One region of the Geobacillus sp. PLS 41 genome, then DNA from elsewhere that is predicted to be linked to it. Evidence: a T-box and tRNA genes for the amino acid it is inferred to sense, from the RefSeq annotation. Region 1 holds a T-box; the other holds one or more tRNA genes.
What was found. A T-box is a leader RNA that pairs with one kind of tRNA and senses whether it is charged. The one in region 1 lies ahead of trpS (tryptophan--tRNA ligase), so its partner is inferred to be a tRNA-Trp.
Positions count from the first base shown of each region.

Region 2: it has a tRNA-Trp gene. The T-box ahead of trpS (tryptophan--tRNA ligase) is inferred to sense a tRNA for this amino acid. The anticodon was not compared.

Region 1 is NZ_CM151395.1:3,229,545-3,245,286, forward strand. It holds gene ACVX3G_RS16180 (hypothetical protein) at 1-138, opposite strand, end outside; gene ACVX3G_RS16185 (ABC transporter ATP-binding protein) at 208-1,143, opposite strand; gene ACVX3G_RS16190 (ABC transporter ATP-binding protein) at 1,136-2,197, opposite strand; gene opp3C (oligopeptide ABC transporter permease) at 2,219-3,241, opposite strand; gene opp3b (oligopeptide ABC transporter permease) at 3,238-4,167, opposite strand; gene ACVX3G_RS16205 (peptide ABC transporter substrate-binding protein) at 4,291-5,943, opposite strand; gene ACVX3G_RS16210 (DUF3899 domain-containing protein) at 6,370-6,744, shown strand; T-box leader at 6,795-7,029, shown strand; gene trpS (tryptophan--tRNA ligase) at 7,080-8,066, shown strand; gene ACVX3G_RS16220 (YjbA family protein) at 8,128-8,868, opposite strand; gene ACVX3G_RS16225 (YuzI family membrane protein) at 8,954-9,160, opposite strand; gene ACVX3G_RS16230 (DUF2268 domain-containing putative Zn-dependent protease) at 9,297-10,100, opposite strand; gene fabF (beta-ketoacyl-ACP synthase II) at 10,245-11,483, opposite strand; gene ACVX3G_RS16240 (beta-ketoacyl-ACP synthase III) at 11,524-12,456, opposite strand; gene ACVX3G_RS16245 (hypothetical protein) at 12,715-12,966, shown strand; gene ACVX3G_RS16250 (alpha/beta fold hydrolase) at 13,001-13,741, opposite strand; gene ACVX3G_RS16255 (YjzD family protein) at 13,875-14,063, shown strand; gene clpB (ATP-dependent chaperone ClpB) at 14,291-15,742, opposite strand, start outside.
Region 2 is NZ_CM151395.1:1,169,450-1,185,191, reverse strand. It holds gene ACVX3G_RS05920 (FecCD family ABC transporter permease) at 1-426, opposite strand, end outside; gene ACVX3G_RS05915 (ABC transporter substrate-binding protein) at 448-1,389, opposite strand; gene ACVX3G_RS05910 (hypothetical protein) at 2,016-2,630, shown strand; gene ACVX3G_RS05905 (YobA family protein) at 2,936-3,397, opposite strand; gene ACVX3G_RS05900 (IS110 family RNA-guided transposase) at 3,843-5,123, opposite strand; gene ACVX3G_RS05895 (ISLre2 family transposase) at 5,502-6,866, shown strand; tRNA gene ACVX3G_RS05890 (tRNA-Leu) at 7,189-7,273, opposite strand; tRNA gene ACVX3G_RS05885 (tRNA-Cys) at 7,343-7,416, opposite strand; tRNA gene ACVX3G_RS05880 (tRNA-Gly) at 7,426-7,497, opposite strand; tRNA gene ACVX3G_RS05875 (tRNA-Gln) at 7,503-7,577, opposite strand; tRNA gene ACVX3G_RS05870 (tRNA-His) at 7,593-7,665, opposite strand; tRNA gene ACVX3G_RS05865 (tRNA-Trp) at 7,683-7,756, opposite strand; tRNA gene ACVX3G_RS05860 (tRNA-Tyr) at 7,766-7,850, opposite strand; tRNA gene ACVX3G_RS05855 (tRNA-Thr) at 7,857-7,932, opposite strand; tRNA gene ACVX3G_RS05850 (tRNA-Phe) at 8,103-8,178, opposite strand; tRNA gene ACVX3G_RS05845 (tRNA-Asp) at 8,352-8,427, opposite strand; tRNA gene ACVX3G_RS05840 (tRNA-Met) at 8,433-8,509, opposite strand; tRNA gene ACVX3G_RS05835 (tRNA-Val) at 8,652-8,727, opposite strand; tRNA gene ACVX3G_RS05830 (tRNA-Glu) at 8,737-8,808, opposite strand; tRNA gene ACVX3G_RS05825 (tRNA-Ser) at 8,823-8,913, opposite strand; tRNA gene ACVX3G_RS05820 (tRNA-Asn) at 8,918-8,992, opposite strand; rRNA gene ACVX3G_RS05815 (23S ribosomal RNA) at 9,418-12,347, opposite strand; rRNA gene ACVX3G_RS05810 (16S ribosomal RNA) at 12,916-14,473, opposite strand; gene ACVX3G_RS05805 (hypothetical protein) at 14,957-15,124, opposite strand; gene ACVX3G_RS05800 (protein-glutamine gamma-glutamyltransferase) at 15,214-15,742, shown strand, end outside.

The DNA of each region.
Region 1 (15,742 bases):
ATGGGGAACATCAGCAACACGATCGGAGAGCGGATGTTCGGCCGAAACAAAAGTGGAAAGCATGTTGAGGCCTCCCGCCGCATCCAACAAGGATGGAAAGTCGTCGGGGGAAAAAATAACGCGCCAAAACAGGCGCATAGGTGGGTGCCGCCTCTTTCGCCGTTCGCACCATGCGGCGGTGAAAGAGCGGCGCTTTTTTCGATTCGGCTAGGCATACATCGCCCGATACCGCTTATATTCTTCCTCTGAACAAAGCACAAAATGGCCAGGCGTAATTTCGCGGAATTCGAGTTCCTCTCCGTCTTTGTAGCCATGTTGCGCCGGGTCGTACATGATCCGCTTGCGCGTCCGCTCCGTTTCCGGATCTGGAAGCGGAATAGCGGAGAGCAATGCCTTTGTATACGGATGGATCGGATTGCGGTACAGCTCTTCCGATTCAGCGAGCTCGACCATTTTCCCGAAATACATGACGCCGATCCGGTCGCTGATGTATTTGACCATCGACAAGTCATGGGCAATAAACAAGTACGTCAACCCTTTTTCACGCTGCAGGCGCTTCAATAAGTTCACGACTTGCGCCTGAATGGAAACGTCAAGCGCCGAAATCGGCTCATCGGCGATGATGAATTCCGGCTCGACGGCAAGCGCCCGGGCGATGCCGATCCGCTGGCGCTGACCGCCGGAAAACTCATGCGGATAGCGGCTCGCATGCTCGCGGTTCAAGCCAACCGTCTCAAGCAATTCATACACGCGTTGCATCCGTTCTTCTTTCGTTTTCGCCAGCCCATGGATGTCAATGCCCTCAGCGATAATGTCGGCGACCGTCATCCGCGGATTGAGCGACGCATACGGATCTTGGAAAATCATCTGCATTTTCCGATTTAACTCTTTCAGCTCTTTTTTTGATTTTTTGCCGTGCACATTGACGCCGTTAAACAGCACTTCTCCTTCCGTCGCTTCGTACAGCCGGATGATCGTCCGCCCCGTTGTCGACTTGCCGCAGCCCGACTCGCCGACAAGGCCGAACGTTTCACCTTTATAAATGTCAAAGGTGACGCCGTCGACTGCTTTCACCACCTGACCGCGTCCAGCTGGGAAATACTGTTTCAAATTTTTGACCTCAAGCAGCTTTTGTCTAGCCACGCGGTTTTCCTCCTTTCCGGGCGACGATGTCAGCAAACCGTTTCATCCGTTCACGCACGATAGCCGGCGGTTCCACTTTCGGCGCCATTTCATGCAACAGCCATGTCGCCGCATAGTGCGTATCAGACACTTGGAACATCGGCGGCTCGAGCTCATAGTCAATTTTGAGCGCATACGGATTGCGCGGCGCAAACGCATCGCCTTTTGGCGGATTTAACAAATCCGGCGGCGAACCCGGAATCGAATACAGCTCCGTATCTTTATGATCAAGGCTCGGCATCGAGGCCAGCAATCCCCACGTGTACGGATGTTTCGGATTGTAAAAAATTTCATCCACCGTGCCGATCTCCACGATTTTCCCGGCATACATCACGGCCACTCGGTCGGCCATGTTGGCGACGACCCCTAAATCATGGGTGATGAAAATAATCGACATGCCGAGCTTTTTCTGAATGTCTTTCATCAACTCCAAAATTTGCGCCTGAATCGTCACATCAAGCGCTGTCGTCGGTTCATCGGCGATCAAAATTTTCGGATTGCACGCCAAGGCGATGGCGATGACAACACGCTGGCGCATCCCGCCGGAAAATTGGTGCGGGTATTGCTTCATGCGCAGCTCGGCGTTTTTAATGCCGACCAGCTGCAATAGTTCAATCGCCCGTTTGCGCGCTTCATCTTTCGACAGCTTTTGATGCTTTAAAATCGCTTCCATAATTTGTTTCCCAATCGTCATCGTCGGATTGAGCGACGTCATCGGATCTTGGAAAATCATTGAAATTTCCGCACCGCGGATCGATTGCATCTCTTTCTCCGACAGCTTGGTCAAGTCTTTGCCTTCAAATAAAATTTCCCCTTGCTTAATCCGGCTCGGCGGTGTCGGCAACAGGCGCATCAACGCTTTTGAAGTCACTGATTTCCCAGACCCTGACTCGCCGACGATTGCCAGCGTTTCTCCCTTATACAAGTCGAACGTGACGCCGCGAACCGCCTGCACTTCACCGGCGTGGATGTCAAAGGAAATATGCAAATCGTTCACCTGCAAAATTTTCTCCATCGGTTTCACCCCTTCCGTCGGTTATTTGCGCATTTTCGGGTCAAGCGCATCGCGGATTCCGTCTGCCACCAAGTTGAAGCTTAAAATGAGCAAGCTGATGACAACGGCCGGAATAATCATCAAATGCGGATATGTTTGGATCGATTTGTATCCATCATTGACAAGCGAGCCAAGCGACGCTTCCGGCGGACGGATGCCAAGGCCGATAAAGCTCAAAAACGCCTCAGTGAAGATGGCCGATGGAATCGTGAACATCGTCGTAATAATGATCGGGCCGATGACGTTCGGGATCAAATGTTTGAAAATGAGCCGTGATGTCGGCGCTCCGAGCGTCCTTGCCGCCAACACGTATTCCATGTTCTTTAATTTCAACACTTGTCCGCGCACGATCCGCGCCATCGTCGTCCAACCGGTAATGACCATCGCCAACGTGATGGAAATGATTCCAGGCTCAAAAATCAAAATGAACAAAATGACCATAATTAAATACGGAATGCCGTTTAAAATTTCGATGATCCGCTGCATCACATTGTCGACGCGGCCGCCATAGTAGCCGGAAATGCCGCCGTACGCAATCCCGATCAATAAGTCGATCAACGCCGCGAGCAAACCAATGTAAAGTGAGATGCGCGTGCCATACCACGTTCTCACCCACAAGTCGCGTCCTAAGTCATCCGTGCCAAACCAATAGTACTCTTTCACGCCGCGCTGTTTATATACATCAACGCCGTTCGCATCCCGGCCGTCAAACGGAAGCCAATGAACATGCTCGAGCACCGGGATTTTCGGCGGAAGTTTCGCATGCCGCAAGTTTTGATCTTTATACGTCCGGTCGCTCGCCATCGGGGCGATGATCGCCATGAGCGTCAAAATGATAATCATCACGAGCCCCACGATCGCTGCCTTGTTTTCCCGAAGGCGAAGCCAAGCATCCTGCCAAAACGTCAAGCTCGGACGATTGATTTTTTCCTGCTCACCGACGTTCGGCGGGGCGGGCTGAAACCATTCCGGTGAAAGTTGTTCGTATTGTTGTTTCGCCATCATTTTTTCCCTCCCGCTAACCGGATGCGTGGGTCGACAACCCCGTACAACACATCAACGATAAAGACTGCCAAAATCAACAAGGCGGAATAAAACAACGTCGTTCCCATAATAACAGGGTAATCGTTCAGTTCAATCGAACGGACAAACTGCTCTCCAAGACCAGGGACAGCAAACAGTTTCTCAATGACAAGCGTTCCCGTCATTAAATTGACGGTCATCGGTCCTAAAATGGTAATGACGGGGATAAGCGAGTTGCGGATGGCGTGCTTGATGATAACCCCCGCCTGGCTGATCCCTTTCGCCCGAGCCGTCAAAATGTAGTCAGAGCTTAACACTTCAAGCATTTCCGTGCGCATAAAGCGGGCGATGCTGGCGATGACTCCGACAGACAGCGCCAAGGTCGGGAGAATCGTATATTTGAAGCCTTCCCAAAAGGCGACCGGAAGCCATTGCAGTTTCACAGCGATAAAATATTGCAAAAACCCCCCTAACACAAACGACGGGATCGAGGCGCCCAACACCGCAATGACCGTAGCTGTGTAATCTTCCCAATGATTATGTCGAATCGCCGCGACAATTCCGAGAATCAACCCAACGATCGTCCCAAAAACAATCGCCTGAAACCCGAGCTGGGCCGACGGGCCGATTCGATCGCTGATGAGCTCTGTCACTGGGCGGTTGTCATATTGGAACGATACCCCCAAGTCTCCTTTCAACAAATTCCCTAAATATTGAATGTATTGAACAGGCACGGGCTTATCCAATCCGTACTCTTTTAAAATAAGCGCCTTCTGTTCCGGCGTTAATTTCTCTTGGTTTTGCAGCGGCGAACCAGGCAGCAGCTTCATTAAAAAGAACGTCAACGTCGCAATGATAAACAACGTGATGATCATATAAACGAACCGCTGAAGCGTATACCGCGCCATGACCGCACCTCCTCTGCTTTTCTACAATCTTCGTTGTTTTTCGACATTTTTCGCCTTGGCAGGCAAAAGGAGAGTATATGCCTAGGCATATACTCTCCTCCGCATTTTCAAGAGAACAACGGATTACTCGACATACGCCCATTTCAAGCTGTAGTCGGCGCCAAACGTGTGCGTGACGAAATCTTTGACGTATTCACGTTGCAAATACGCAGCGCCGCGTTGGTACAGCGGAGCGATCGGCATTCCTTCAAAGACGATTTTTTCTGCTTTCAGCATCGCATCCCAACGAGCTTGCTGATCGTTGGCAAGCGTCGTTTGCGCGTCTTTGATCAGCTTGTCGTACTCAGGATTCGACCAGCCTGTTTCGTTGTGCGGGCTTGTCGACGTCCAAAGCTGCAGGAACGTCATTGGGTCTTGATAGTCCGGACCCCAGCCGGAGAACGACAAATCATATTGCATGTTGCTTTCGAGCTTCAGTTTTTGTGCAAACGGTTGTTGCTTAATGTTGATCGTCAAGCCCGGCAAGTTTTGTTCAAGCTGCGCTTTCACATACTCGCCGATTTTCTTCGCGCTGTCGGTGTCATAGTTCAGCAGTTCAAGCGTAAATTTGTCTTTGCCCAGCTCTTTTTTCGCTTGCTCCCACAATTTTTTCGCTTCATCCGGATTGTAATTGACCAAATCGCCATTCACATCGCGGAAGTCTTTGCCATCCGGACCGGTGACGAAGTCTTTCGGAACGGTGAACTTCGCCGGAATCGAACCGTTGTTCAAGAGCGTATCGACCATCGCTTGCGTGTCGATGGCCATCGCAATCGCTTTGCGGGCGTTGACGTTGTTCAACGGTTCTTTTTTCGTGTTCATGCGCAGCCAATAGAGCGACGGATCCAATTTCGTATGGAAGTTTTTGTCGTTTTTGTACTTATCCACGAACTCCGCCGTCAAGCCGACGCGGTCCGCTTGTTTTGTTTCATACAAGTTGACGGCTGTCGCCGTGTCTTTCACGACTTTCACATTGACTTTTTCCAGCTTGACGTTGTCTTTGTCCCAGTAGTTCGGGTTTTTCGTATATACCCAACCTTGTTCGTGCTTCCACTCGCTCAACACGAACGGGCCGTTGTACAATGTTGTATTCGCTTCCAATCCATATTTGTCGCCTTGAGCTTTGACAAATTTTTCGTTTTGCGGCATAAACGTGCCAAACGCTGTCAAGCCGACGAAATACGGAACTGGGTTTTTCAGCTCGACTTTAAGGGTGTAGTCATCAAGGGCTTTGACGCCGACTTGGTCAAGCGGCACCTTGCCTGTGTTGGCTTCTTCCGCGTTTTTAATGTCGTACATGATGTACGCATATTCCGATTTCGTCTTCGGATCAAGCACGCGCTTCCAGGCGAATTCGAAATCGTGCGCCGTCACCGGATCGCCGTTGGACCATTTCGCATCTTTGCGAAGCTTGAATGTATACGTTTTGCCGTCTTGGCTCACTTCATAGCTTTCCGCGATCCCTGGCACCGGCTTGTTGTCTTTGCCTAAACGGTACAGACCTTCCATGACGTTGTTCAACACGATAAACGATACTTGGTCGGTGGCGAGCGCCGAATCAAGCGACGGGATCTCTTGGCTTTCAAGCAAGTTCAGCACCTGCTCCTTCTTCTCCGCCGGCTTTTCGCCGCCCTGGCCGCCTTGAGCGTTGTTGTTGTCCTTGCCTCCGCCGCACGCCGCTAAAAACGTCGACAGCGCGAGAAGCAGGACGAGGAAGAAAGAGAATCGCTTCTTCACTAAAAAACCCCCCTTAAAATTTATGTAGCGTATTACAAATCTTCTGAACCATTTGATTTCAGAAGATTGTACTTACATCGCTTATTATATCCTGTGTTAGTATATTTGAAAAGGATTTTTTTATTTTCTTAAATAAAAAAATTTCAAACTACTTACAAACGGGATGAGGATCGGATTGCATTTACACCTGCATTGTAACGACTTTTGCCACAATTGTAAACAAAAAATTTCTGCTTACAGAAAAAAGAAAACGCTTACAATATAATTTTTTTGCCCTTCCTTTCAGCTTCGAAGCAAATCTCTCCTGAACTTCCAGGTTTCTTCTATATTTTTCAATATAATTTTGTTAATAATTTTGACAATCTTCCCGCCCACATGATTTATGATAAAATAAGCAGTGAGAAGGGAAAGGCGGGAACAGACGATATGAAACAAACGGCTGTGCGGACTGGATGGCTCGTCGCCGCGATGCTGGCGGCAAGCGCACTCATCGTAATAGGGCAAGGAGCATGGAGTACGGTGGCCTTTATTAACGTTTCGTTTTTGCTCTCCCTTTTGCCTCTGTCGCTTGGCGGGCTTTTGTTTGTTTATGAACGCGGGTTTTTCAGCGGATTCGCATACGGGTTTCGCCGATTGCGCAGGAATCGAACGAAGGTGGAGCGGTATCTTGAGGAAGCGGCAGCAGAACATGAATCGGATGAGCTGCTCGGTCCGCGGCGTTTCGCCATCACGTATCCGCTTCTCTTTTCTGGTCTGCTTCTGTTTCTGGCGATGATTGCCGCCGGATATGCCGTGCAATAAGGTTGCAACAGCTGAATGTTTTCCGTATAATATAAGGCAAATCTAGGATCAACCGAGCGATGAGAAAGAAGAGTACATATTGGCGATGCCTTCAGAGAGCTTGTGGACGGTGCGAACAAGCGGCTAGCCATATGGAATGGGCTTTCGAGCTTCCCGCCGAACCGGCGACGCAGTAGGCGAGGACGTTTCCCCGCGTTACAGGGGGCCATGCGCTAAGCATGGGCTGAGCGATTGCGCTTGTCGGCGCAATAAGTAGGGTGGCACCGCGGTCCTACCGTCCCTATCAGAGGGCTGGCAGGGCCTTTTTTATTTTTTGCTTGAGGGAGTGAAGATCGATGAAAACCATTTTTTCCGGCATTCAGCCAAGCGGCGTCATCACCCTTGGCAACTACATCGGGGCGCTGCGGCAGTTTGTCGAGCTGCAGCATGAATACAACTGCTATTTTTGCATCGTTGACCAACACGCCATTACCGTTTGGCAAGACCCACACGAACTGCGGCAAAACATCCGCCGCCTCGCCGCTTTGTATTTAGCAGTCGGCATCGACCCGACGCAAGCGACGTTGTTCATCCAGTCAGAAGTGCCGGCGCACGCTCAAGCCGCTTGGATGCTGCAGTGCATCGTTTATATCGGCGAACTTGAGCGGATGACGCAATTTAAAGAAAAATCGGCCGGCAAAGAGGCGGTCAGCGCCGGACTGCTCACGTACCCGCCGCTGATGGCCGCTGACATTTTGCTTTATAACACCGACATCGTCCCGGTCGGCGATGATCAAAAGCAGCATATCGAATTGACGCGGGATCTGGCCGAGCGCTTCAACAAACGGTATGGCGAGCTGTTCACGATCCCTGAGGCGCGCATTCCGAAAGTCGGCGCCCGCATCATGTCGCTTGTCGACCCGACGAAAAAAATGAGCAAATCCGACCCCAACCCGAAAGCGTACATCACACTGCTTGACGATGCGAAAACGATCGAGAAGAAGATCAAAAGCGCGGTCACCGACTCGGAAGGAACGATTCGCTACGACAAAGAAGCGAAGCCAGGCATTTCGAACTTGCTCAATATTTATTCGACGCTATCCGGTCAATCGATCGAGGAGTTGGAGCGGCAATACGAAGGAAAAGGATACGGCGTCTTCAAAGCAGACCTCGCTCAAGTCGTCATCGAAACGCTTCGACCGATTCAAGAGCGGTATCACCATTGGATGGAAAGCGAGGAGCTTGACCGCGTGTTGGATGAAGGGGCGGAAAAAGCAAATCGGGTTGCATCGGAAATGGTGCGCAAAATGGAGCAAGCCATGGGGCTCGGGCGGCGGCGGTAAATAGCCGCATCCAGCGAAGCCATACAAAAACGGGCAGGCGCCTATCGCCTTGGCCCGTTTTTTAATTGACTTTTGGTTCTTGCTCCATTTCCCACAGTTTTTCGAAAAATGGCTGCCCTTTGATCAAGTTTTCGCACAGCTGCTCATGCCGTTCGGACCACCCGTATTTCGTCTCGTTATACAATTGTTCCCACGCTTCATCAAAAGACATTTTTTGAATAGCGGCGTATTTTTCCGGCGCCCATTCCGTATACCAATAGCGCATCTGGGCAGCATTTTTTGTCGAATAAAGCTGGTCAAGCGCCATAAACAACAGCTGTTTCAACTGCCGCTCTTTGCGCGTGAGTCCGCACATCAGTTCCGGAGCCGGCGATAAAATGTGGTATTCTTTTTCATACCTCGGCAGCGGATAGTCCCGTTCCTCCGCTTCGGCCGCCATTTCGTAGACGAGTTGTTCCTGACGCGGAATGAGACGGCTTTTGCGAATCGGGATTTGATAACCGATTGTATCGACAGCCAAAACGCCGGCGCCGTCCGTGACAACGAAACAATAGTCCAGCTGAATGCGTTCATGGTTTTTGCGGACATACGCCTTCTGATGCACATCGTCTAGCAGCGGTTTTGGAAGATCGGACAAGCTGTTTTCAATGTAATGAAACAGGGCCGGGGATACTTTTAACAGCGGCACTTGGTCGAGCAGCTCGATTTGATCGTCCTTGCGCCATTCATGGAAATGGCAGACGTTGTATCCGTTCTCTTCTCCTTCAAACCAGTTGACCCAAATGTCGTGCAGATAAAGCATGCGAGACCCCTCACTTCCAGACGTGTTTGTCCATCAGTATAGGCAGAGGGGGAGAATTTTATTCCATTTCGTCCTCTTTTCCCCTCTAGGGGCTGCGGCTTGGAAACGTCAAGCTCCCCCACATCAAAAGAAGGCCAATAGGGAATAAATAACATTCCACCCTTGTCGAAATATAAGATAAGTATTCACTAAAACCACGCTCTGGAGTGATGATGTTCAAATAGGCGATCACCATCATGCCGCCGACGACTGAAAAACCGAAACCGACCAAATAAAAAAACAGGCGGACCACCGGGCTTTCCCTTCCTTCTTGTCCACGTCCTTGTTCTACATATATGTCGGCGCCATGGACAACATGCCTGTTTGCGCCCGATGCCCCTAAGATTCTTGTGATAACCGGACAGCGGCGGTCGCCATGCGGTTTCGAGCTAAGACGCTCCTTGCTGTTTGCCTGAAAAGCCCGCCAACTCCGCGATGTCTTTCGCTTCCATCTTCATCAATTGGGCGAGCGAATAGCCTCTTTCTAGGCAACGACGGATGATGGCATACCCAACGGCATAGCCCCCCATTTTCGGATGCCATCCAAGCCCGTACAAAATGCGGGAAGTATGCGGATGCGAAACGGGCAAATGTTGGTTCGGGACAATATAACGCCGCCAAAACCGTTCCATCTCCCGATCGGTGTAATACTTCGTCCATCCCGCACACTGCTTGACGCCGACTGTCTCGGCGACGGCATGCTCCGCCAATCCTTCCATAACGACTGCATCCAGCAACGTCGCATCTTCGCCTTCGTTCGGCAACTGCTTGAGACGGCATACATGGTTGTATTCATGCGCCACCAACGCGGCGATCTCCTCGTCGCCATGATCCGGCAGCAAGAAGAAAAACAATTTATCAGCAAACGCCACCCCGCCTTTTCCTTGGAATTCGCGCACAAGCTTCCGGTTTTCGTCATCGGCCGGCAGCAAAAATACCGGAACGTCCGGTCCCTTCCATATCCCCCGTTGCCGTTCATACAAACGGCCAAGACGTTCCCAAAGACGGCGCTCTTTCATCTCCGGCAAAAGCCGCTCGGCCTGCCGAGTGCTTCGGTACATGCCATACAGCCGTAAATAGCTGTAAATCTCACGCGCCGGCATCTTGCCAAAAAGCGGCGCCAACCGTGCGCACAACCGGAGCGGATCGCCTTCATCCTCTTCAAGCCATCGATCGGTCGGAAGCAATCCCATCGCTTTTCCCTCCTTTTCTCTTACGTTATGTCGGCAGCGAAAAGACGGTGAAACAAAACAAAAAAGAGAGCCTGACGCTGAACCGAACCCGCCGTTAGTCACGCGTTTTCAGCTCTGCTCAACCAAGGCTCTCCTTTTCATCCATTACACATATTTTTTAAAAATCAATGTCGCATTATGGCCGCCAAATCCAAATGAGTTGCTTAAGACCGCACGCACGTCTTGCTTGCGCGCTTCATTCGGCACATAGTCGAGGTCGCATTCCGGATCCGGTGTTTCGTAGTTGATCGTCGGCGGAATGATGCCGTCGCGGATCGCCAGCACGGAGAAAATCGCTTCCACCGCGCCGGTCGCCCCGAGCAAATGCCCAGTCATCGACTTCGTCGAGCTGACGGCGAGCTTATAGGCATGATCGCCGAATACTTCTTTGATCGCCGCCGTCTCATACTTATCATTGTACTCGGTGCTCGTGCCGTGGGCGTTGATGTAATCGATCTCCTCCGGCTCCAGGCCAGCGTCATGAAGCGCTTGGCGCATCGCCCGCACGCCGCCTTCGCCGCCCGGAGCCGGCGCGGTGATATGGTACGCATCGGCGGTCGCACCGTAACCGACAATTTCTGCGTAAATCTTCGCGCCGCGGCGCAACGCGTGCTCCAATTCCTCAAGAACAACGATGCCTGCTCCCTCACCCATGACGAAACCGTCGCGTTTTTTGTCAAATGGGCGGCTCGCCGTTTTTGGATCTGGATTGGTTGAAAGAGCCGTATTGGCGCAAAAACCGGCGAACGACATTTTCGTAATCGGCGCTTCCGTCCCGCCGGTGATCATGACATCGGCGTCGCCGCGCTGAATGACTTTAAACGCATCACCGATCGAGTTCGCCCCGGTCGCGCAAGCGGTCACCGTGCACGAATTGATCCCTTTCGCTCCGAGGATGATCGATACTTGCCCAGCGGCCATATCCGGGATCATCATTGGCACGAAAAACGGGCTCACTCGGCGATAACCGCGCTGCTGGAAAATCTCAAACTGCTGTTCAAACGTCTCCATGCCGCCGATGCCAGAACCAATCCAAACACCGACCCGTTCAGCGTTGCTTTCATTAATGTCGAGATTGGCATCTTTGACCGCCATGAGCGCCGCAGCGACGGCGAATTGGGTAAATCGGTCCATCTTCCGCGCCTCGCGGCGGTCGATAAACAGCGACGGATCGAAGTCTTTCACTTCCGCCGCCACTTTCGCCGGAAAGTCGTCCGGATTGACGCGGGTGACAATGTCGATGCCGGACTGGCCGGCGATAATGTTTTTCCACGTCGTTTCTGCGTCATTCCCAAGCGGGGTGACGGCGCCTATGCCTGTCACGACGACTCGTCTTTTTTCCATCGTTTCCGTCTCTCCTTTTATTTCGATAATATACGTGCCGTTAACGGCCCCAGCGCAAAGCGATCGCGCCCCACGTCAGCCCGCCGCCGAATCCGACCATAATGATGAGATCATCGTCATGGATTTTGCCCGCTTCCAACTCTTCTACAAGCGAAATCGGAATGGATGCGGCCGACGTGTTGCCATATCGACGGATGGTTGTCGATATTTTCTCTTCTGGCAGCTCGAGCCGCTGTCTGGCCGCTTCGACGATGCGAATGTTCGCTTGATGCGGAATGAGAAAGTCGACATCGTCTTTCGTGAGCCCGGCTTTTTCAAGCACACGCACGCTTGATTCTCCCATTTGCCGGACGGCGAACTTGAATACTTCACGGCCGTTCATGACGATATATTCGTCTTTGTATAAATGTTTTCCTCCTGTTCCGTCAGCTCCCAACTCGAAAGATAAAATCCCGCGCCCGGGCGACACCGGACCCATGACGACCGCTCCGGCGCCGTCGCCGAACAGCACCGCCGTGTTGCGGTCGGTCCAATCGATGATTTTCGATAGTTTGTCTGCCCCCACTACTAATATATACTTGTAGGCGCCTGTGTCAATAAATTGGGCGGCCGTGACCATCCCGTACATAAACCCCGCACAGGCAGCGCTGATATCAAGCGCAGCGGCGTTGACGGCGCCAAGCCGCTCTTGCAGCATGCAAGCGACCGACGGAAACGGACGGTCCGGAGTGACGGTGGCAACTAAAATGAGATCAATATCCTTCGCCTCCATGCCAGCGTCTTGAAGCGCCCTTTCTGCGGCAAAATACGCCATATGGGACGTATCGATGTCATCCGGAGCGATGCGGCGCTCCTCGATCCCGGTGCGCGTCCGGATCCATTCATCCGATGTATCCATCATTTTTTCCAAATCAAAGTTGGTCAACACTTTTTCCGGCACATAGCGGCCGACCCCGATAATTCCTGCTCCCATATCATTCATCTCCTCTTTCTTTCCCAAAATGGCAAAAAAACGCTCACGCTGACAACCAAACTTGAATGTACAATCAGTCTACATCACCAATTATTATTACTTGGTACTAATTTTAGCCGAAAGAGCGTGGATGCGCAATAGAAAACGAAAGTTGAACCAGCGCTTTCCGTACCCCTAAGGCATTTGTCCAAACCGCTTTTTCCCTTCTGCCATACAATACAAATACGAGCAACCATCGCATGAAAGGGAGGATCGCCCATGGCCAACGGCGAAGCACAAGAACAACATCGCGAACGGCAAGACCGTTTTTCCCGCCTAATGTTCGGATCTTTTCCTTCTCGCGCAACCGGCGAGCGCGAAGATCAAGGGAGCGGGGCAGAACCGCCTTTACTGCCGAATATCGATTTCATGAAGCTGTTTGAAAACGTCAATACGCTAGCCGACTCATTGCAACAATTAAAACCGCTCGTGAAAAAGATCACCTCGCTCGTCGACTTATTGAAAAAATAGCAGACGCACCGGTCGATGCGTCTGCCCTTGTCGTTTACGGGAGTTCATTGTATTGGCAGAAAAATTGCCCGATTTGTCGAGCCAGTTGGCGCCGTTTCTCCGGCAGCTCGTAAACGACGCGCACCCGGTTGTTTGTCGTTTTCATCCATTGTTCATATTTACGGCTATGCAAGGCGGATGGATACGGGCTCACTCCGGCCAGCTGCCAAATCGTCACCGGAACGTCATGAGGACTGAGAAAGAGGGACGGAACAGCCTCGGGCACCTCCTCTTCTTTCAAGCCATAGGCAGTCGCGATTTCCCTCACCATCCGCCGGTACACGAATGGATGTTCCTGTTCATAGTCAAGCTGGGCGCGAACATCAAGGCAAGGGTTGATCATGGCGACGGCGCGGATTTGACTTGGCATGGCGCCAAGCAGTTGCAAGGCAACGAGCGCGCCCATTCCTTCGGCAACGATATAGATGCGCTGGTTCACAATTTCGCTTTTCAACACCGAGTAAATGAGTTGGCGCGCCAGCCGGACCGCTTTCGGACTTCCCCAATGCCGGCCGTACAAATGGGACGAAAAGACCGTATACCCACGTTCCAACCAATCTTCCAGCCATTGGCGCCGCCCCGGATGCTCGAGCCAAAAACTCGTCTGTTCGTTCACAAAATGGTCGCCGTCGCCCATTAAAAAAAGGGCAAACCCATTTGGGCGCTCCGGCACGTGAACGATGCACCATTGCTCATCGAGTTGAAAAAACCGCCGTTGTCCTGCCATCGTTTCCATTCACCCTTGTTTGGCAATGCATAATGGTACAGTATACGATATGCGCGGCCAAAAAAAACGTCCGGGTATATGCCTACGTGACAAATTGTGATAAGATAAGAAAAGGAATGACGAGAAGATGGGAGGAACAAAGATGCGCTTGTTTTGGACGTTTTTTTGGACGTTTTTGCTCGTGCAAATGGCAACGTACGTCATGGGCTCGATGCAAGGGATCGGCTATGATTTCGCAACCGGCGCCTTGCTTGGCGTGATCGTGACGATCTTAGTCTTCGTGATTGCAGCCTTGATTCCGGACGAGCCGGCCGGGGATCACCATCATTGATCATTCGCTTCATAAGACAACGCCTTGGGGTGAAAGTCCCAAGGCGTTGTTTTTTGTCATCTTTAACCGAGAATCCTCCCACTTCAACACCTATATAGGGTAAGTGGAGGAGCATTCCATCCATATTGATCTGGGCTTGTGTTTTCCGCCCATGCTCAAACAATGCGACCAACCCCGGCAGACAAGAAGCACGTCTCTCCGCGTCGTCGGCGCCCCCTTCAGCTCGTTTACGCCGACGGACGAATGGCGATCTGCCCGTTGTCAACATCGACCGTGACGGTGCTGTAATCTTTCACCCGCCCAGCGATCAGCTCTTTCGCAAGCGGCGTTTCGATTTGCTTTTGCATAAACCGTTTGAGCGGGCGGGCGCCGTATACTGGGTCGAAGCCCGCTTCGGCAATGTATTGCTTCGCCGCTTCGGTCAGCACGAGTTCGATATGCCGATCGGCCAAACGGGCCGACAGCTCGCGGGCGAACTTTTCGACGATGCCTTTCACTTCATTCATCGACAATGGCTTAAATAAGACGATATCGTCGATCCGGTTTAAAAATTCTGGGCGGAAATGGGCGCGCAGTTGGTCAAACACTTGTTTGCGCGTTTCTTCATCGATGTCGCCATGTTTGTTTTCTAACAACAGCGGCGATCCGATGTTCGATGTCATAATGACGACCGTGTTTTTAAAGTCGACCGTCCGCCCTTGCGAATCGGTGAGCCGTCCGTCATCCAGCAGCTGCAGCAGGATGTTGAACACTTCCGGATGAGCTTTTTCGATTTCATCGAACAACAGAACGGAATACGGCTTGCGCCGCACTGCCTCGGTCAGCTGGCCGCCTTCCTCATAGCCGACATAGCCGGGCGGCGCTCCGATCAAGCGGGAGACGGCGTGTTTTTCCATATACTCGGACATGTCAAGACGGATGAGCTGCTCCTCACTGTCAAACAGCGCCTCGGCGAGCGCTTTGGCCAGTTCCGTTTTGCCGACGCCGGTCGGTCCGAGGAACAAAAACGATCCGATCGGGCGGTTCGGGTCTTTCATGCCGGCCCGCGCCCGCAAGACGGCGTCAGCGACAAGCTCGACCGCTTCGTCTTGACCGATGACCCGTCTATGCAGCAATTCATGAAGGCGAAGCAGCTTTTCCCTCTCTCCCTCGACGAGGCGGGTGAGCGGAATGCCAGTCCAGCGTGACACGATTTCGGCAATCTCTTCTTCCGTCACTTCCTCGCGCAGCAATTTCCCTTCACTTTGCTCACTGATTTCTTGCTCGAGCTGTTTGAGTTGCTTTTCCAACTGCGGAATGCGGCCATGGCGAAGCTCCGCCGCCTTGTTTAAATCATACTCGTTTTCCGCCTCTTCCAGTTCGCGTTTTGCCCGCTCGAGCGCCTCGCGCAAACGGCGGACGCGGTCAAGCGCCTCTTTTTCTTTTTGCCATTGCGCTTTCATGGCGTTCGCCTTTTCACGCAAATCGGCAAGTTCTTTTTGCAATGCCGCAAGCCGCTCGCGGCTCGCTTCATCCGTTTCTTTGCTTAAGGCCGCCTCTTCAATTTCAAGCTGCATGACGCGGCGCATCACTTCGTCCAGCTCCGACGGCATCGATTCCATTTCCGTCCGGATCGTCGCGCACGCTTCATCGACCAAATCGATCGCTTTGTCAGGCAAAAAGCGGTCAGAGATGTAACG
Region 2 (15,742 bases), 1.5 Mb from region 1:
CTTCAGAGACAAACTATATACGAGGGCTCCCCCAACCGCCGCCCCCAAAAAGACAAGGGGAGAAAAGAAAAGAAGGGGAAGGCCGGCGAAAAAATATTCGATTAGAACAACCATCGCAGCAGCGCCGGCCGACACTCCCATGATTTTTGGCTCGGCCATTGGATTTTTCGTTAAACATTGCATCATCGCTCCAGCCACAGCCAAACTCGCCCCAATCAAAACCGCTAGAAGGGCGCGGGGAAAACGCAGTTCCCAAACCACCGTTCGTGCTTTGGATCCATCGTCATGCAAAAGGACATCCAGCACTTTTGGAATCGGCACAAAAAACGGACCAGAGACTAAAGAAACGATGATCAACAAAATGATGCCCAACACTAACATCGAACTGATCCATATCGCTCTTTTTCCGTATGTCAAAGATGACATCCTCTCGCTAGCCCCATCCCATCACTGATAACGTTTTAAAATGGATGCCGCTTCTTTTACAATCAATTTTGCCGCCAACGGTCCCCGACTGCGAGACCAAAGATCGCGATTGACTTCCACCACCCGCTTCTTTTTCACCGCTTTTAATTGGGACCAAATCGGGTTGGCTTTCACTTTTTTCAGGTCATTCTTCCCAGGATCCGTATAGGCAAACAGCACGTCTGGATCGATTTCTAAAATTCTTTCTAAACTTACTGTTTTAAAGTCGGAGTATTCATCCCCTTTTTCCTTAAATGCATAATCAGCCTTAAGCGCCGTAAAAATCGATCCGGAGAATGAGTTGTCCTGCCATACATTAATGCCATCTTTATTTACGAAAAAGCCCAATACACGAAGATTTTTATCTTTTAATTTTGCCTGCTGCGATTTCAATTCTTTATAAAACTGATTCACAAACGATTTTGCCTTCGCCTTCCGCCCTAAGATGTCTCCTAATACAAGAAGCTGATTCATGGCTTCTTTGTAGCTGTTCGCACGAAATCCCGCTACTGGCGCAATCTTTTTCAGCTGAGGGATAATCGCTTTATGGAACTCAAATTCATGGTCGATAATGATCAAATCCGGTTTGAGCGCTGCGATTCTCTCTAAACTCGGGGCGCTAAGTGCCCCAACGCTTGGCACCCCTTTTAGTTTATTGCGCAAGTATGTAGGCACCGTTCCAGAATTGGAAATCGTATACCCCACTGGCTTTAAGCCTAACGTGACAACCGCATCTGTCCCCGCCATGCTTAACGTGACAATCCGCTTCGGGGTACCTTTGATCACCAGCTTGCCAAGCTCCGTCTTAAACACCCTTGTCTTGGATGCGGCCTCGACAGGCGCAGCCGGTTGAGCCAACGGCACAAGCAGCACGAACAGCGCCATCAGCATGGCAAGAAGAGAGGTCCATTTTTTCTGCAACACGTTACATATTCCTCCTTCAATCTATATTTAATAATGATAATCCTTATCAATTAAGATGATAATTGATATTGAATATCTTTGTCAATACAATAATAAAAAACATTCCTAAGCAAGCGTTGCTCCCTACCCTGGCATGAAAATCGCTGATCAAAGCGGCGCATTTTCGCAGAAAAAGAAAGTCAGTTTTGCAAGGGTTTCTCTAATTGAGAAAGAATGCGAATCGATAGTCTTTTTTACCCAATCACCCACCCTCTAGAAGGATGGTGAAAAACGAGAACGGCCTGCAAATCGATGGCATTTCATCAGAAAAAAAAGCCGATTCAGCCGCGTTTCTCGAATTGAAAGATAGCAGGAATCAGCCATATTTTGCGCTAAATCACCAGCCCTCTAGAACTTGTCGCCCCTGTTCATCATCATTCTTCAAAAAATCCCTTGTCTCCCCCCATACGATTTATGCTAAAATGGAAGCTGGATGTCCCCAAATCTGCTGCACACATGCCCACGGATGATCGACTCCTTTGGCAACCCCTTCACCAACAAGGTCCAGACAGCGTTAGGAAAGCAACAAAAGCCATGAATAGCTGTTTTGAATCACCGTCAATCCACACTTGGAAAGGATGATCCATATGGAAGCATTGCTTAACCAAATTTTGGATCGACTCGATCAACTCCATTCGAGCGTCGGCGTCTTGACATCCGAGGTCAACGAGATGAAAAATCAACTGAACAAGATCGAAGCGAGAGCGGGCAGCATCGAAGAGAGAGTGAACAGCATCGAGGCGAGAGTAGACAGCATCGAATCAAGAGTAAACAACATTGAAACCAACATGGCCACCAAAGACGAACTCGCCGAGCTCCGATCCAAAGTGGACGACATCGAAGCGAAAATGGCCACGAAAGACGAACTCGCTGAACTTCGCTCCACTGTAAACGGACTCCAGTCCAACGTAAACGAAATTCAAGCAAAGATGGCGACCAAAGAGGAACTGGCTGAACTCCGGTCCAAAGTGAATGAACTCCAATTCAAAGCGAACGAACTTCAATCCAATGTAAACGAAATTCAAGCAAAGATGGCGACCAAAGACGATCTCGTTCCTATTCGACAAGCGGTCATGGAAATCGATCAAATTGTCAAAAGGATCGAGGTCAACCAAGAACGCCACGAGCACATTTTGGCCATCCTCTCCAAACGCTCGATTGAACATGAGGCATCCATCGCCAGCCTGCGGCAAGCGCAATAACTCGACAAGGGAACAAATGGACAAGGGGCGAGCTGTGCAGCGCAACATGGAAAAAACATTCCTTCCAGACACGAACCGCGGGGGCTGTCCGAAAGAAATTCCCCCAAAGCGACTGGATCGCGGCCGGCCAAAGCGACAACGCCCAGCTCTACTTGCCGGACCGTCCGCTTGTCTCGGTGTTGTCTTCGTAATAACTTGTTTTCGGAATCCAACGAATTGTTTGGCGCGTCATCGACAAGCTGTCCCCCTCTCCCCCGTGCTGGGAAGAGGAGGACAGCTTTTGCTTCGCATGCGGCAAAACGCTTTTATTCATCTTTGATCCGAACGTCGAATTCCGTTCGTTCATGGGCGTCTTTTATTTGAATCATCCAAGTGTCCGCTTGTTTGTCATAATGAACAGCCCGAATCACAGGAATCATATGCTCGAGCCGACTCTCTTCTTGTTTCAACGCTTGGCGAATCGCCTCCTCCTCCGATAAGCTGGCGCCATCACGCGGAGAGCTTGGCACAACCAATACTTTGCCCGCCTTCCCTTGGCCTGGATACGATTCAGCAATCCCCCCATCTATCCAAACTTGAACTTTTTGACCAATGTTCACTCGCGCTGGTGCACTAGAAACCAAGATGGCATTATAAAACTCTTTAAGCCCGCCTGTGGAACGAAAATCTTGCGGATCAGAACTGACAACCAAAATGCTCCCCCCTTCTTTTCTCACGACATACCCTTCAATGGCATAGCGGTCAGTTTGCCCGCTACAACCTGCCAACCAAACACTCCACACGGCGGCAATGAAAGCAAGCCATCTTTTCAGCCCAATCTCCTCCTCCCTCTAGAAATGTTGATCTATCAAGGCTTTTCGGCCTCTCAGGGGTGTCCAAAAAATATTTTTCGACAAAATCCCTTACATCCTTTTTCAGTTTTGTGGATATCTTACAGACCTAGGGTGCGCTTCGCGGCCACGGCTGGTTATATTTTCCTGCCGCGGGGGGAAGCATATTCGATGCACCCTTTGGATCTCCGCGTCGCTGATGAGGACGAACCCTCCCATGTCTCCGGGCGTCTTCGCGCCAACATTCCCTCGTTCGGTCTCGTCATCAGGCGGAGGCCGGCCAAGCTCCTTTCGGGACTCAAGGTCGAATGGATGAAATCACGCCAGCTTCTCCGGTGTCATCTCGTTGTCCAACGATTCTTCCGTTCGCAGGGGGGAGGCCTTAGGCCGCCCGTTGCACCTGGGACAAGACGTCCTGTTTCATTCGCTCCGCGTCAAACGCTTGTTTCTTCGTACAAATCGCAAACAGCACATTCAACAGCTTCCGGCACAAGGCGACGATGGACTGCTTTCCGGTCAGCGGATTGACGGATCGGGTCGTATAATACTCATGCAGCTCGCGAAACGCCTCGTTATGCCGAATCAGCGGAATCATCGCCCGAAACAGCACCGAGCGCAACCGTTTCCGTCCCCGTTTGGAGATGTGCTTTTGCCCTTTGCGCTGGCCGGAGGAGTTCTCCTTGAGCGTCAGGCCCGCCAACTTCACCAATTGGCGCGGGTCCCGATAATGGGCGAAGCTGCCGATCTCCGCCAGCAGATCGATGATCGTGGCGTCTCCCAACCCGTCGACCGTTTTCAACCATTGGTACTCCATCGTCGTTTGAACCAATGCCTTCAACTCGGCGTCCAGTGCAGCGATCTCCGCCTCCAATTGGCGGTATCGGCGGACGAGCGCGGCGATCTCAAACCGGGCCATCGCTGTCCCTTCCGTCACCCCAATCGAGTCCTTCGCGGTGTTGATCAACGCCTGAATTTTGGCCTTCTGCGGGCATTTCATCCCTTCGCTTTGCCGGTACACCTCAAGAAGCTCCTCCACCGTCCGGCCGGCCATATCAGCCGGAAGCGGCGTCCACTCCAACACCGAAAGCGCCGTTTTCCCCAAGTCACGAAACACGGTCCAAAACTCTGGAAAATACCGATCCGTCCAGCGGACGATCGCGTTTTTCACCGCCGTCTGTTCCTTGCGGAGCTTCTCTTTGAGCGTGCTCCCCACGCGCAAATCGGCTTCAATCTCGTGCAGCAGCCGGGGAACGAGGAATCGTCCGTCTTTTGCCAGTCTGGCAATGACCAGGGCGTCTTTGGCGTCGTGTTTCGTCGGCAGGTTGTCATCAAGTTCTTTCGACCGGCACACATGCGCCGGGTTGACCATGACCAACGGGATCCCGTGCTCCTCGAGGAAGTAGGCCAGGTTCAACCAGTAGTGCCCGGTCGGCTCCACGGCGACGATCACCTCTGACTTCCCGAACGCTTGCATCGCCCCCTGAATCGCTTTATACAGCTGTTGAAACCCCTCTTTCGACTGGAAGATCGGGAACGATTTGCGAAGCACGCGCCCCCGGTCATCCACGAAGCAGGCGTAGTGGGTTCGTTTCGCGATATCAATACCCACGACAAGCGTTTGTTCGGTTACTTGATCAATTTTATAGTTTTGTGTACAATTCATCTGAAGTCCTCCTTGGTATGGTGAGTGATGTGGTTGACACCCCTGCATCATACCAAGAGGGCTTTTTTTGATCAAGTCCCCGGAAAAGCTCCTAACGGGAATGCTCCTTTGTTACATTAGTCGCATTTACGAAAAAATCGTTTCACTCTTTTATGAAAAGCTCCAGTTTGTCAAATCCATCATGGGTACTGTGTGAGTAAAATATTTGTGGGTGACATTCCGAAATGATCCCCGACGAGGGTTGCGAACTTTTGTTCGCGACGCTCGTCGGGGCCACCAAGCGAAGCGCGGTAGAAAAAGCAAATGTCGTGAAAAAAGGACTCTCTCCCTGCTATGATGGTGATGACCAACATCCATAAAACAGGAGGGAGAGAGTCCATGAAACATCTTACCACAGAATGGCCTTTATTAAAAGAGCTGGAGGAGCAATTAGTAAGAACTCTTCAAAAGGTGTTCGCTGTCTTGTTGGCGGCCCTTTTGGAGGAGATTGATCAACAACTGGCGGAAGCGCGGGACAAGCGGCGGTATCAGCTGAAAGATAAACGGCCGACCACGATCCAAACGCTGTTTGGAGAAGTGACGTTTCGACGGAACTACTACTATGATCGGCAGGCGGGGGCGTATACCTTCTTGCTGGATGCCGAACTGGGCTTTGATGGAGCGCAGTCGATCAGCCCTTGCCTCGAGGAAACGGCGGTCGAGTTGGCCGTAGAGTGCTCTTCCTACCGCAAAGCGGCTCGCACACTCGAGTCGATCGTGGGGTATGCGGTCATGAGCCACGAGGCGATTCGCCAACTGGTGCTGGAGGCCTCTGTCTCGCTGCACCACCCTGTTTCCAAACGGCACGGCCGAGTGCTGTTTGTGGAGGCGGATGGGCTGTTCATTTCCCGCCAGGGGAAAGGGAAACGGGCGAAAGAAGAGAAAATCCTGGCGATTCACGAGGGATGGAAACGAAACGGTTCGCAGCTTGAGCTCGTGAACCGGCGCCACTACCTCCATGAAGGGGAGGGAGACGTGTGGGAACGGTTTGAAGAGTGGCTGATGAACGAATATGCCTATGATCCGTGCCGGGACCTTTTGATCATCAACGGCGACGCGGCGTCGTGGATCACGGCCTGCCGGGAGTATTTTGGGAAGCGGGCGTGCTTTCAGCTGGATCGATTTCATGTGGCGCGGGAGTTGCGTCAGTGTCTGTCCGGCCATTCGCGTTGGCGGGAGGTGCGGAAGAAGCTGGCGAAACAAGACGAAGAGGGGCTTCTCGTGGAGCTGAACAGCGCGGTCGGCACGTTGGAGGACGAAGCGAAAGAGAAGCAGATGGCTGCCATGATCCGCCGGATCGAGTCGATGCCGGGATGCATCCGGGACTATCGGGAGTGGCTGTCGGAGCAAGGGGTGGAGACGACCGGCATGCGTCCGATGGGCCACGCCGAGAGCGTGATGAGCCGGTTTGCGCATCGGGTGAAATCCCGCCGCAGCTGGAAAGACCAAGGGCTTCGGGCGTTTCTGAGGGCGATGGCAGCCCGAATCGACGGGATCGGGTGGAGAAAGGGACGGTGGGAGGAGCAAGAGCCCCAGTCGGCCGTCTCGGCCTCAACAAAGTCCAAGCGGATCGAACAGGCCAAACGGAAGGCCGGACGGTTATGGGCAGATGTGGTGCGTCAGAATCTACCGTGTCTGCAGCGGTCATCCGGGACGCCGATCCATCAAGCGTTGTCGGCGCTCCGGGATGGTGGTTGGGTGTAAAAAAATGGAATATCGTATCATCGCCTCAAGATAAGGGATGAGAGTCCGAAAGCGCTTACGATATTAATTCCTGAAAATGGTTCGCTAACTAGTGATTGACAACGCCCGTAGTGAACCGAAAAAATGTTCTCCACAAAGTCTTGACTGACTCATGGGTACTAAAAAAACATGATGATTGACGAAATCATGGATGATCTAGATGGTAGAAATGCAAAGTTCATGCAAAATTTTTTCGGAACTCCCAGAAAATGAAAAACGACCGCAAATGCGGTCGTATCAAGGGTTTCACGATTTTAGATCGTGGGCTATCGAATTCCAAGGATGCCGATGGTGGGAGTCGAACCCACACGGGGGGCTACCCCACACGATTTTGAGTCGTGCGCGTCTGCCAATTCCGCCACATCGGCGCGACAATCAACATTTTACCAAATTATCTTTCAACTGTCAACACTTTTTTTATTCATTATCATTAGATATGGAGGCGGCACCCGGATTCGAACCGGGGATAAAGGTTTTGCAGACCTCTGCCTTACCACTTGGCTATGCCGCCTTGATCAAGAGCGGAAGACGGGACTCGAACCCGCGACCCCCACCTTGGCAAGGTGGTGTTCTACCGCTGAACTACTTCCGCATCCGTGGCTGGGGTAGCTGGATTCGAACCAACGCATCACGGAGTCAAAGTCCGTTGCCTTACCGCTTGGCTATACCCCAACGTTGTAAGTGAAGGGCGACTAGTGGGAATCGAACCCACGCATGCCAGAGCCACAATCTGGTGCGTTAACCACTTCGCCATAGTCGCCATGATCATGATAGGAATGGCAGGGGCAGTAGGAATCGAACCCACACCGGAGGTTTTGGAGACCTCTGTTCTACCATTAAACTATGCCCCTTTGTTAAAATGGTGGAGGGGGACGGATTCGAACCGCCGAACCCAAAGGGAGCGGATTTACAGTCCGCCGCGTTTAGCCACTTCGCTACCCCTCCAAGGAATGGTGCCGACTGCAGGACTTGAACCCGCAACCTACTGATTACGATTCAGTTGCTCTACCAATTGAGCTAAGTCGGCATAAGATGAATGAAGAAGGTGGCTCATTGTTGAGCTCTGTGCCTCTTCCTCTACCAACTGATTCGAAGAAGCGGAATGCGTCGAGGCAACTCGAAGCGAATTCGATGAAGCAGATGCTCGTCTCTACCAATTCAGCTAAGTCGGCATGCAAACCTATTCTAGTTGTTTCATGGTGGCTCGGGACGGAATCGAACCGCCGACACAAGGATTTTCAGTCCTTTGCTCTACCGACTGAGCTACCGAGCCATATATTATTTTTTTAACTCGCTCGTTGAATTGCTCTGTGCCTCTTCCTCTACCAGCTGATTCAAAGACGCTCGATGCGTCGAGGCAACTCGAAGCGAATTCGATGAAGCGGATGCTCGTCTCTGCCGAATGAGCTACCGAGCCATACCATATTTTTCTTGTTTTTGGAACAATGGCGGTCCCGACGGGACTCGAACCCGCGATCTCCTGCGTGACAGGCAGGCATGTTAACCACTACACTACGGGACCAATTTTGGTTGCGGGGGCAGGATTTGAACCTGCGACCTTCGGGTTATGAGCCCGACGAGCTACCGGACTGCTCCACCCCGCGATGATAAGAAAGTAAGTTGATGTTCACAATGCTTTTGGTGTTGTTGTCCGTTGCCTCTTCCTCTACAAGCTGATTCAAAGATGCTGGATGCGTCGGGACAACTCGCGATGAATGAGAAAGCAAGTCAGCTTTTATATTAAGATGGTGGAGGATGACGGGATCGAACCGCCGACCCCTTGCTTGTAAGGCAAGTGCTCTCCCAGCTGAGCTAATCCTCCACAAAGAAGTGACCCGTACGGGATTCGAACCCGTGTTACCGCCGTGAAAGGGCGGTGTCTTAACCACTTGACCAACGGGCCATGCTGATGGATCATGGCGGAGAGCAAGGGATTCGAACCCTTGAGGCGCTATTCACGCCTACACGATTTCCAATCGTGCTCCTTCGACCACTCGGACAGCTCTCCACGATGGCTCCGCAGGCAGGATTCGAACCTGCGACCAATCGGTTAACAGCCGATTGCTCTACCACTGAGCTACTGCGGAATCATAACGACGGTCAATTCTCCCAACAAGATGTCCTGCCTCTTCCTCTGCCAGCCGATTCAAAGAAGCTGGATGCGTCGAGGCAACTCGCAGTTCATCCGATGATGCAAATGCTCGTCACTGAGCTGCTGCGAAATGACATCTCTTTAGACATTTACTATTATAATGATTCGCGCTGAGCTGTCAAGAGTTTTTTCATTCCTTCAAAACTAGATAACCGTTGGAAGAAGCCGCTCGCCTGCGCTTTTCGCTGTCTAGTTCCGGCCGCCATCGGCTCGCGACGCTTCGGTCCTGCTGCGGCGGCGACACATTGCATACGCTCCTGTGGCACCACCCACGCAGAACCAAGCTTCGCTTGGTTCGAGCCTCCTCGCAGGCCCTCCAGCGCACCTCGCCGATAAGCGGGCGGCCTCCACTTTTCTTGCTAGGTTAAGCCCTCGATCGATTAGTATCCGTCAGCTCCACGTGTCGCCACGCTTCCACCTCGGACCTATCGACCTCGTCATCTTCGAGGGATCTTACCCGCTTTGCGCGGTGGGAAATCTCATCTTGAGGGGGGCTTCACGCTTAGATGCTTTCAGCGCTTATCCCGTCCGCACATAGCTACCCAGCGGTGCCCCTGGCGGGACAACTGGTACACCAGCGGTGCGTCCATCCCGGTCCTCTCGTACTAAGGACAGCTCCTCTCAAATTTCCTCCGCCCGCGACGGATAGGGACCGAACTGTCTCACGACGTTCTGAACCCAGCTCGCGTACCGCTTTAATGGGCGAACAGCCCAACCCTTGGGACCGACTACAGCCCCAGGATGCGATGAGCCGACATCGAGGTGCCAAACCTCCCCGTCGATGTGGACTCTTGGGGGAGATCAGCCTGTTATCCCCGGGGTAGCTTTTATCCGTTGAGCGATGGCCCTTCCATGCGGAACCACCGGATCACTAAGCCCGACTTTCGTCCCTGCTCGACCTGTCCGTCTCGCAGTCAAGCTCCCTTGTGCCTTTGCACTCTCCGAATGATTTCCAACCATTCTGAGGGAACCTTTGGGCGCCTCCGTTACCTTTTGGGAGGCGACCGCCCCAGTCAAACTGCCCACCTGACACTGTCTCCCACCCCGCTAAGGGGTGCGGGTTAGAATTTCAATACCGCCAGGGTGGTATCCCACCGTCGCCTCCACCGAAGCTGGCGCTCCGGCTTCCCAGGCTCCCACCTATCCTGTACAAGCGATACCAAAATTCCATATCAGGCTGCAGTAAAGCTCCACGGGGTCTTTCCGTCCTGTCGCGGGTAACCTGCATCTTCACAGGTAGTATAATTTCACCGGGTCTCTCGTTGAGACAGCGCCCAAGTCGTTACACCTTTCGTGCGGGTCGGAACTTACCCGACAAGGAATTTCGCTACCTTAGGACCGTTATAGTTACGGCCGCCGTTTACTGGGGCTTCGGTTCGCACCTTCGCTTCCGCTAAGCGCTCCCCTTAACCTTCCAGCACCGGGCAGGTGTCAGCCCCTATACGTCGCCTTTCGGCTTCGCAGAGACCTGTGTTTTTGATAAACAGTCGCTTGGGCCTTTTCACTGCGGCTCTTCAGGGCTCTTCACCCCAAAGAGCACCCCTTCTCCCGAAGTTACGGGGTCATTTTGCCGAGTTCCTTAACGAGAGTTCTCCCGCGCGCCTTAGGATTCTCTCCTCGCCTACCTGTGTCGGTTTGCGGTACGGGCACCTCTTCCCTCGCTAGAGGCTTTTCTTGGCAGTGTGAAATCGGGGACTTCCGGATTACTCCGTCGCCGTCACCGCTTAGCCTTATGATCCGCGGATTTGCCTGCGGATCAGCCTCACGGCTTGGACAGGCTCTTCCAGCCGCCTGCTCGCCCTATCCTCCTGCGTCCCCCCATCGCTCAAACGGGAAGAAGGTGGTACAGGAATCTCAACCTGTTGTCCATCACCTACGCCTTTCGGCCTCGGCTTAGGTCCCGACTAACCCTGAGCGGACGAACCTTCCTCAGGAACCCTTAGGCTTTCGGCGCAGAGGATTCTCACCTCTGTTTTCGCTACTCATACCGGCATTCTCACTTCTAAGCGCTCCACCAGTCCTTCCGGTCTGGCTTCTCTGCCCTTAGAACGCTCCCCTACCGATGACCAACGGTCATCCCGCAGCTTCGGCGGCACGTTTAGCCCCGGTACATTTTCGGCGCAGAGTCACTCGACCAGTGAGCTATTACGCACTCTTTAAATGGTGGCTGCTTCTAAGCCAACATCCTGGTTGTCTCGGCAACTCCACATCCTTTTCCACTGAACGTGCACTTCGGGGCCTTAGCTGGCGGTCTGGGCTGTTCCCCTCTCGACCACGGATCTTATCACTCGCAGTCTGACTCCCGGGCATAAGTCGTTGGCATTCGGAGTTTGACTGGGTTCGGTAACCCGTTTTGGGCCCCTAGCCCAATCAGTGCTCTACCTCCAAGACTCTCAAACCCGAGGCTAGCCCTAAAGCTATTTCGGGGAGAACCAGCTATCTCCAAGTTCGATTGGCATTTCACCCCTACCCACACCTCATCCCCGCACTTTTCAACGTGCGTGGGTTCGGGCCTCCAGCCGGTGTTACCCGGCCTTCACCCTGGACATGGGTAGATCACCTGGTTTCGGGTCGACGACGACGTACTCACACGCCCTGTTCAGACTCGCTTTCGCTGCGGCTCCGCCTCTTCGGCTTAACCTCGCACGCCATCGTCACTCGCCGGTTCATTCTACAAAAGGCACGCCATCACCCATCAACGGGCTCTGACTACTTGTAGGCACACGGTTTCAGGTTCTCTTTCACTCCCCTCCCGGGGTGCTTTTCACCTTTCCCTCACGGTACTGGTGCACTATCGGTCACTAGGGAGTATTTAGCCTTGGGAGATGGTCCTCCCTGCTTCCGACGGGATTCCTCGTGTCCCGCCGTACTCAGGATCCGCTCGGGAGGGAACGAAGTTTCGACTACAGGGCTCTCACCTTCTCTGGCCGGCCGTTCCAGACCGGTTCGTCTACCCCGTCCCTTTCTCACTCCCATCGTGAGCGGTCCTACAACCCCAAGAGGACATGCCTCTTGGTTTGGGCTGTTCCCGTTTCGCTCGCCGCTACTCAGGGAATCGCGGTTGCTTTCTTCTCCTCCGGGTACTAAGATGTTTCAGTTCCCCGGGTGTGCCCTCCATGCCCTATGGATTCAGGCATGGATACTGCCCCATTACGGACAGTGGGTTCCCCCATTCGGACATCTCCGGATCAACGCTTGCTTACAGCTCCCCGAAGCGTTTCGGCGTTTGCCCCGTCCTTCATCGGCTCCTAGTGCCAAGGCATCCACCGTGCGCCCTTTCCAGCTTAACCTATTGCGCTCTCGGCTTCTTCCTTTGCTTTATCGGTTATCTAGTTTTCAAGGAACGAAGTAGCTCCTTTGAATTCGCTTCTTCGCTGGTTTGCGTCGAGGAATTCGGCTTCTCCGAATCCGCTTGTAGACGCAGACGCAAACGAGACTGCTTCTTGAATTCACTTCTCTGCAGTCTTGTGCCGAGGAATCTTGCTTCCCTGAACCTGCTAGCAGACGCAGGCACAGATGCAAAGCAACTACGTTGAAACAGCTTCCTTGCAGCTTTGCGTCGAGGAATCCAGCTTCTCTGAATTCACTTGTAGACGCAGACGCAAAGCAACTGAAGGAATTTTTCATTCCTTCAAAACTGAACGAAACAGAAGCGCGTTTTGCTTTGAATAACGACTGATGTCTAGCTCCAGCGCCTGGCTCTCTTCTGCCAAATAACCTTCCCCCTCGGGGTGCAAGCACCCCAACGGGTGAAGAACATTTGGCTTCGAGATCGCCAGGATGGCGATATTTCGCCGTTGCCCGCAGGACGCGGGCTGCCTTTAGGCGAAATTACGGCGCTTCCGCTTTTCTCCTTAGAAAGGAGGTGATCCAGCCGCACCTTCCGGTACGGCTACCTTGTTACGACTTCACCCCAATCACTTGCCCCACCTTCGGCGGCTGGCTCCCTTGCGGGTTGCCTCACCGACTTCGGGTGTTGCAAGCTCTCGTGGTGTGACGGGCGGTGTGTACAAGGCCCGGGAACGTATTCACCGCGGCATGCTGATCCGCGATTACTAGCGATTCCGGCTTCATGCAGGCGAGTTGCAGCCTGCAATCCGAACTGAGAGCGGCTTTTTGGGATTCGCTCCCCCTCGCGGGTTCGCAGCCCTTTGTACCGCCCATTGTAGCACGTGTGTAGCCCAGGTCATAAGGGGCATGATGATTTGACGTCATCCCCACCTTCCTCCGACTTGTCGCCGGCAGTCCCTCTAGAGTGCCCACCTTCGTGCTGGCAACTAGAGGCGAGGGTTGCGCTCGTTGCGGGACTTAACCCAACATCTCACGACACGAGCTGACGACAACCATGCACCACCTGTCACCCTGTCCCCCCGAAGGGGGAACGCCCAATCTCTTGGGTTGTCAGGGGATGTCAAGACCTGGTAAGGTTCTTCGCGTTGCTTCGAATTAAACCACATGCTCCACCGCTTGTGCGGGCCCCCGTCAATTCCTTTGAGTTTCAGCCTTGCGGCCGTACTCCCCAGGCGGAGTGCTTATCGCGTTAGCTGCAGCACTAAAGGGTGTGACCCCTCTAACACTTAGCACTCATCGTTTACGGCGTGGACTACCAGGGTATCTAATCCTGTTTGCTCCCCACGCTTTCGCGCCTCAGCGTCAGTTGCAGGCCAGAGAGCCGCCTTCGCCACTGGTGTTCCTCCACATCTCTACGCATTTCACCGCTACACGTGGAATTCCGCTCTCCTCTCCTGCACTCAAGTCCCCCAGTTTCCAATGACCCTCCACGGTTGAGCCGTGGGCTTTCACATCAGACTTAAGGGACCGCCTGCGCGCGCTTTACGCCCAATAATTCCGGACAACGCTCGCCCCCTACGTATTACCGCGGCTGCTGGCACGTAGTTAGCCGGGGCTTCCTCGTGAGGTACCGTCACCGCGCCGCCCTCTTCGAACGGCGCTCCTTCGTCCCTCACAACAGAGCTTTACGACCCGAAGGCCTTCTTCGCTCACGCGGCGTCGCTCCGTCAGGCTTTCGCCCATTGCGGAAGATTCCCTACTGCTGCCTCCCGTAGGAGTCTGGGCCGTGTCTCAGTCCCAGTGTGGCCGGTCACCCTCTCAGGCCGGCTACGCATCGTCGCCTTGGTGAGCCGTTACCTCACCAACTAGCTAATGCGCCGCGGGCCCATCCGCAAGTGACAGCCAAAGGCCGCCTTTCAACCAAAGACCATGCGGTCTTCGGTGTTATCCGGTATTAGCTCCGGTTTCCCGGAGTTATCCCGGTCTTGCGGGCAGGTTGCCCACGTGTTACTCACCCGTCCGCCGCTGACCAAACCAGAGCAAGCTCCGATTTGGTCCGCTCGACTTGCATGTATTAGGCACGCCGCCAGCGTTCGTCCTGAGCCAGGATCAAACTCTCCAAAGAAAGTTGATTGGCTTTTCGGATTGTCCAGCTTCGGCCCGCCGCCGCTCGGGGTCAAATAACCTTCGCCTTCGGGATTGTAAATCCCTGCAGGCGAAGAACATTTGCCCATCGCGGCGACCCGCGGGCCTCAGCTTTTCGTTGCGCTTCGTTTCGTTCAGTTTTCAAGGAACAAGCTTTCGACTGTTTTGTCTCTCTCAAACAGCTCTTTTATGTTAGCATAACATCTTTTTGGATGTCAACTGCTTTTTTGCTTCGCATCGCTGTCAAACAACCTCTTTGATCAGCGACGTTTTTTAATATACCACCTTAACTCGAAAAAAGCAATACCTTTTTTAAAAAAATTTTAGGACGCGCTGATCCATCCCCGTTCCCTCTTCTCCATCCCACAGGAAAGCGTTCTTTTCCTAAAAAAGGGGAATGAACACCGGCGCGAGTGCATACATTTCTTCTATGGCATCGCTATATAGATGCGATTGGACGCCTTCACATCGACGGCTTTTGCAGAGCGACTGGATGGACTGTCAGGCGACCGAACAACGCCGCTTCCAGCCCCACGCCTGGGTCTGTGAAGCAGGTAGTCGTTCCGTCTTCCGCCACGCCAAGGTGCAGCGAAGAAGACGGCGGTTTGCCTCGGGCGGTCGAAATAGGCAAGCGACTTTTTTCGTCAAGGACGTGGAGAACTTTTCCGTTTTGCATCTATATCGTTGTTGCGATCCTTTCATCAAGGAGGCTTCTTCACTTTGATTCGCGTGTTATCACCAATCAACTTTGACGTTTCTAGTTCGTTTTCGCTTCCGGCCAGCGAACAACGAATCTTAGATGCCCTTGTTTCCTCGCCTAAGTTGTATACGTATGCAAATAAACACCAGCTTCGATTTGAAATCGCCTTGCGCGACCGCATTGTTCGGGCGGCGGGCGAGTTGGCGAAAAGCCGGGCGCGGTTTGCCATTTTCCGTTTTTCGCGCTGCAACAGCGATTTTTGGACGCGGGACGAGCGCGGCGGCTTCCGTCTTCGCCCAGATGTCACGGCTTCCGAAGCGATTCAGGACATTTTTGTCCATAGCGAGCGATACGCGTTTGAATGCGCGACCGCGATCGTCATCGTGTTTTACAAGGCCGTGCTTGACGTAATCGATCCAGCGGCATTCAACCGGCTGTTTGCGGATTTGCTGCTGTATGACTGGCATACCGACCGGGATCTTGGCATTCAAACAAAAAAAGATGAACACTTTCTCCCCGGAGATTGCCTCTATTTTAAAAACCCGGAAT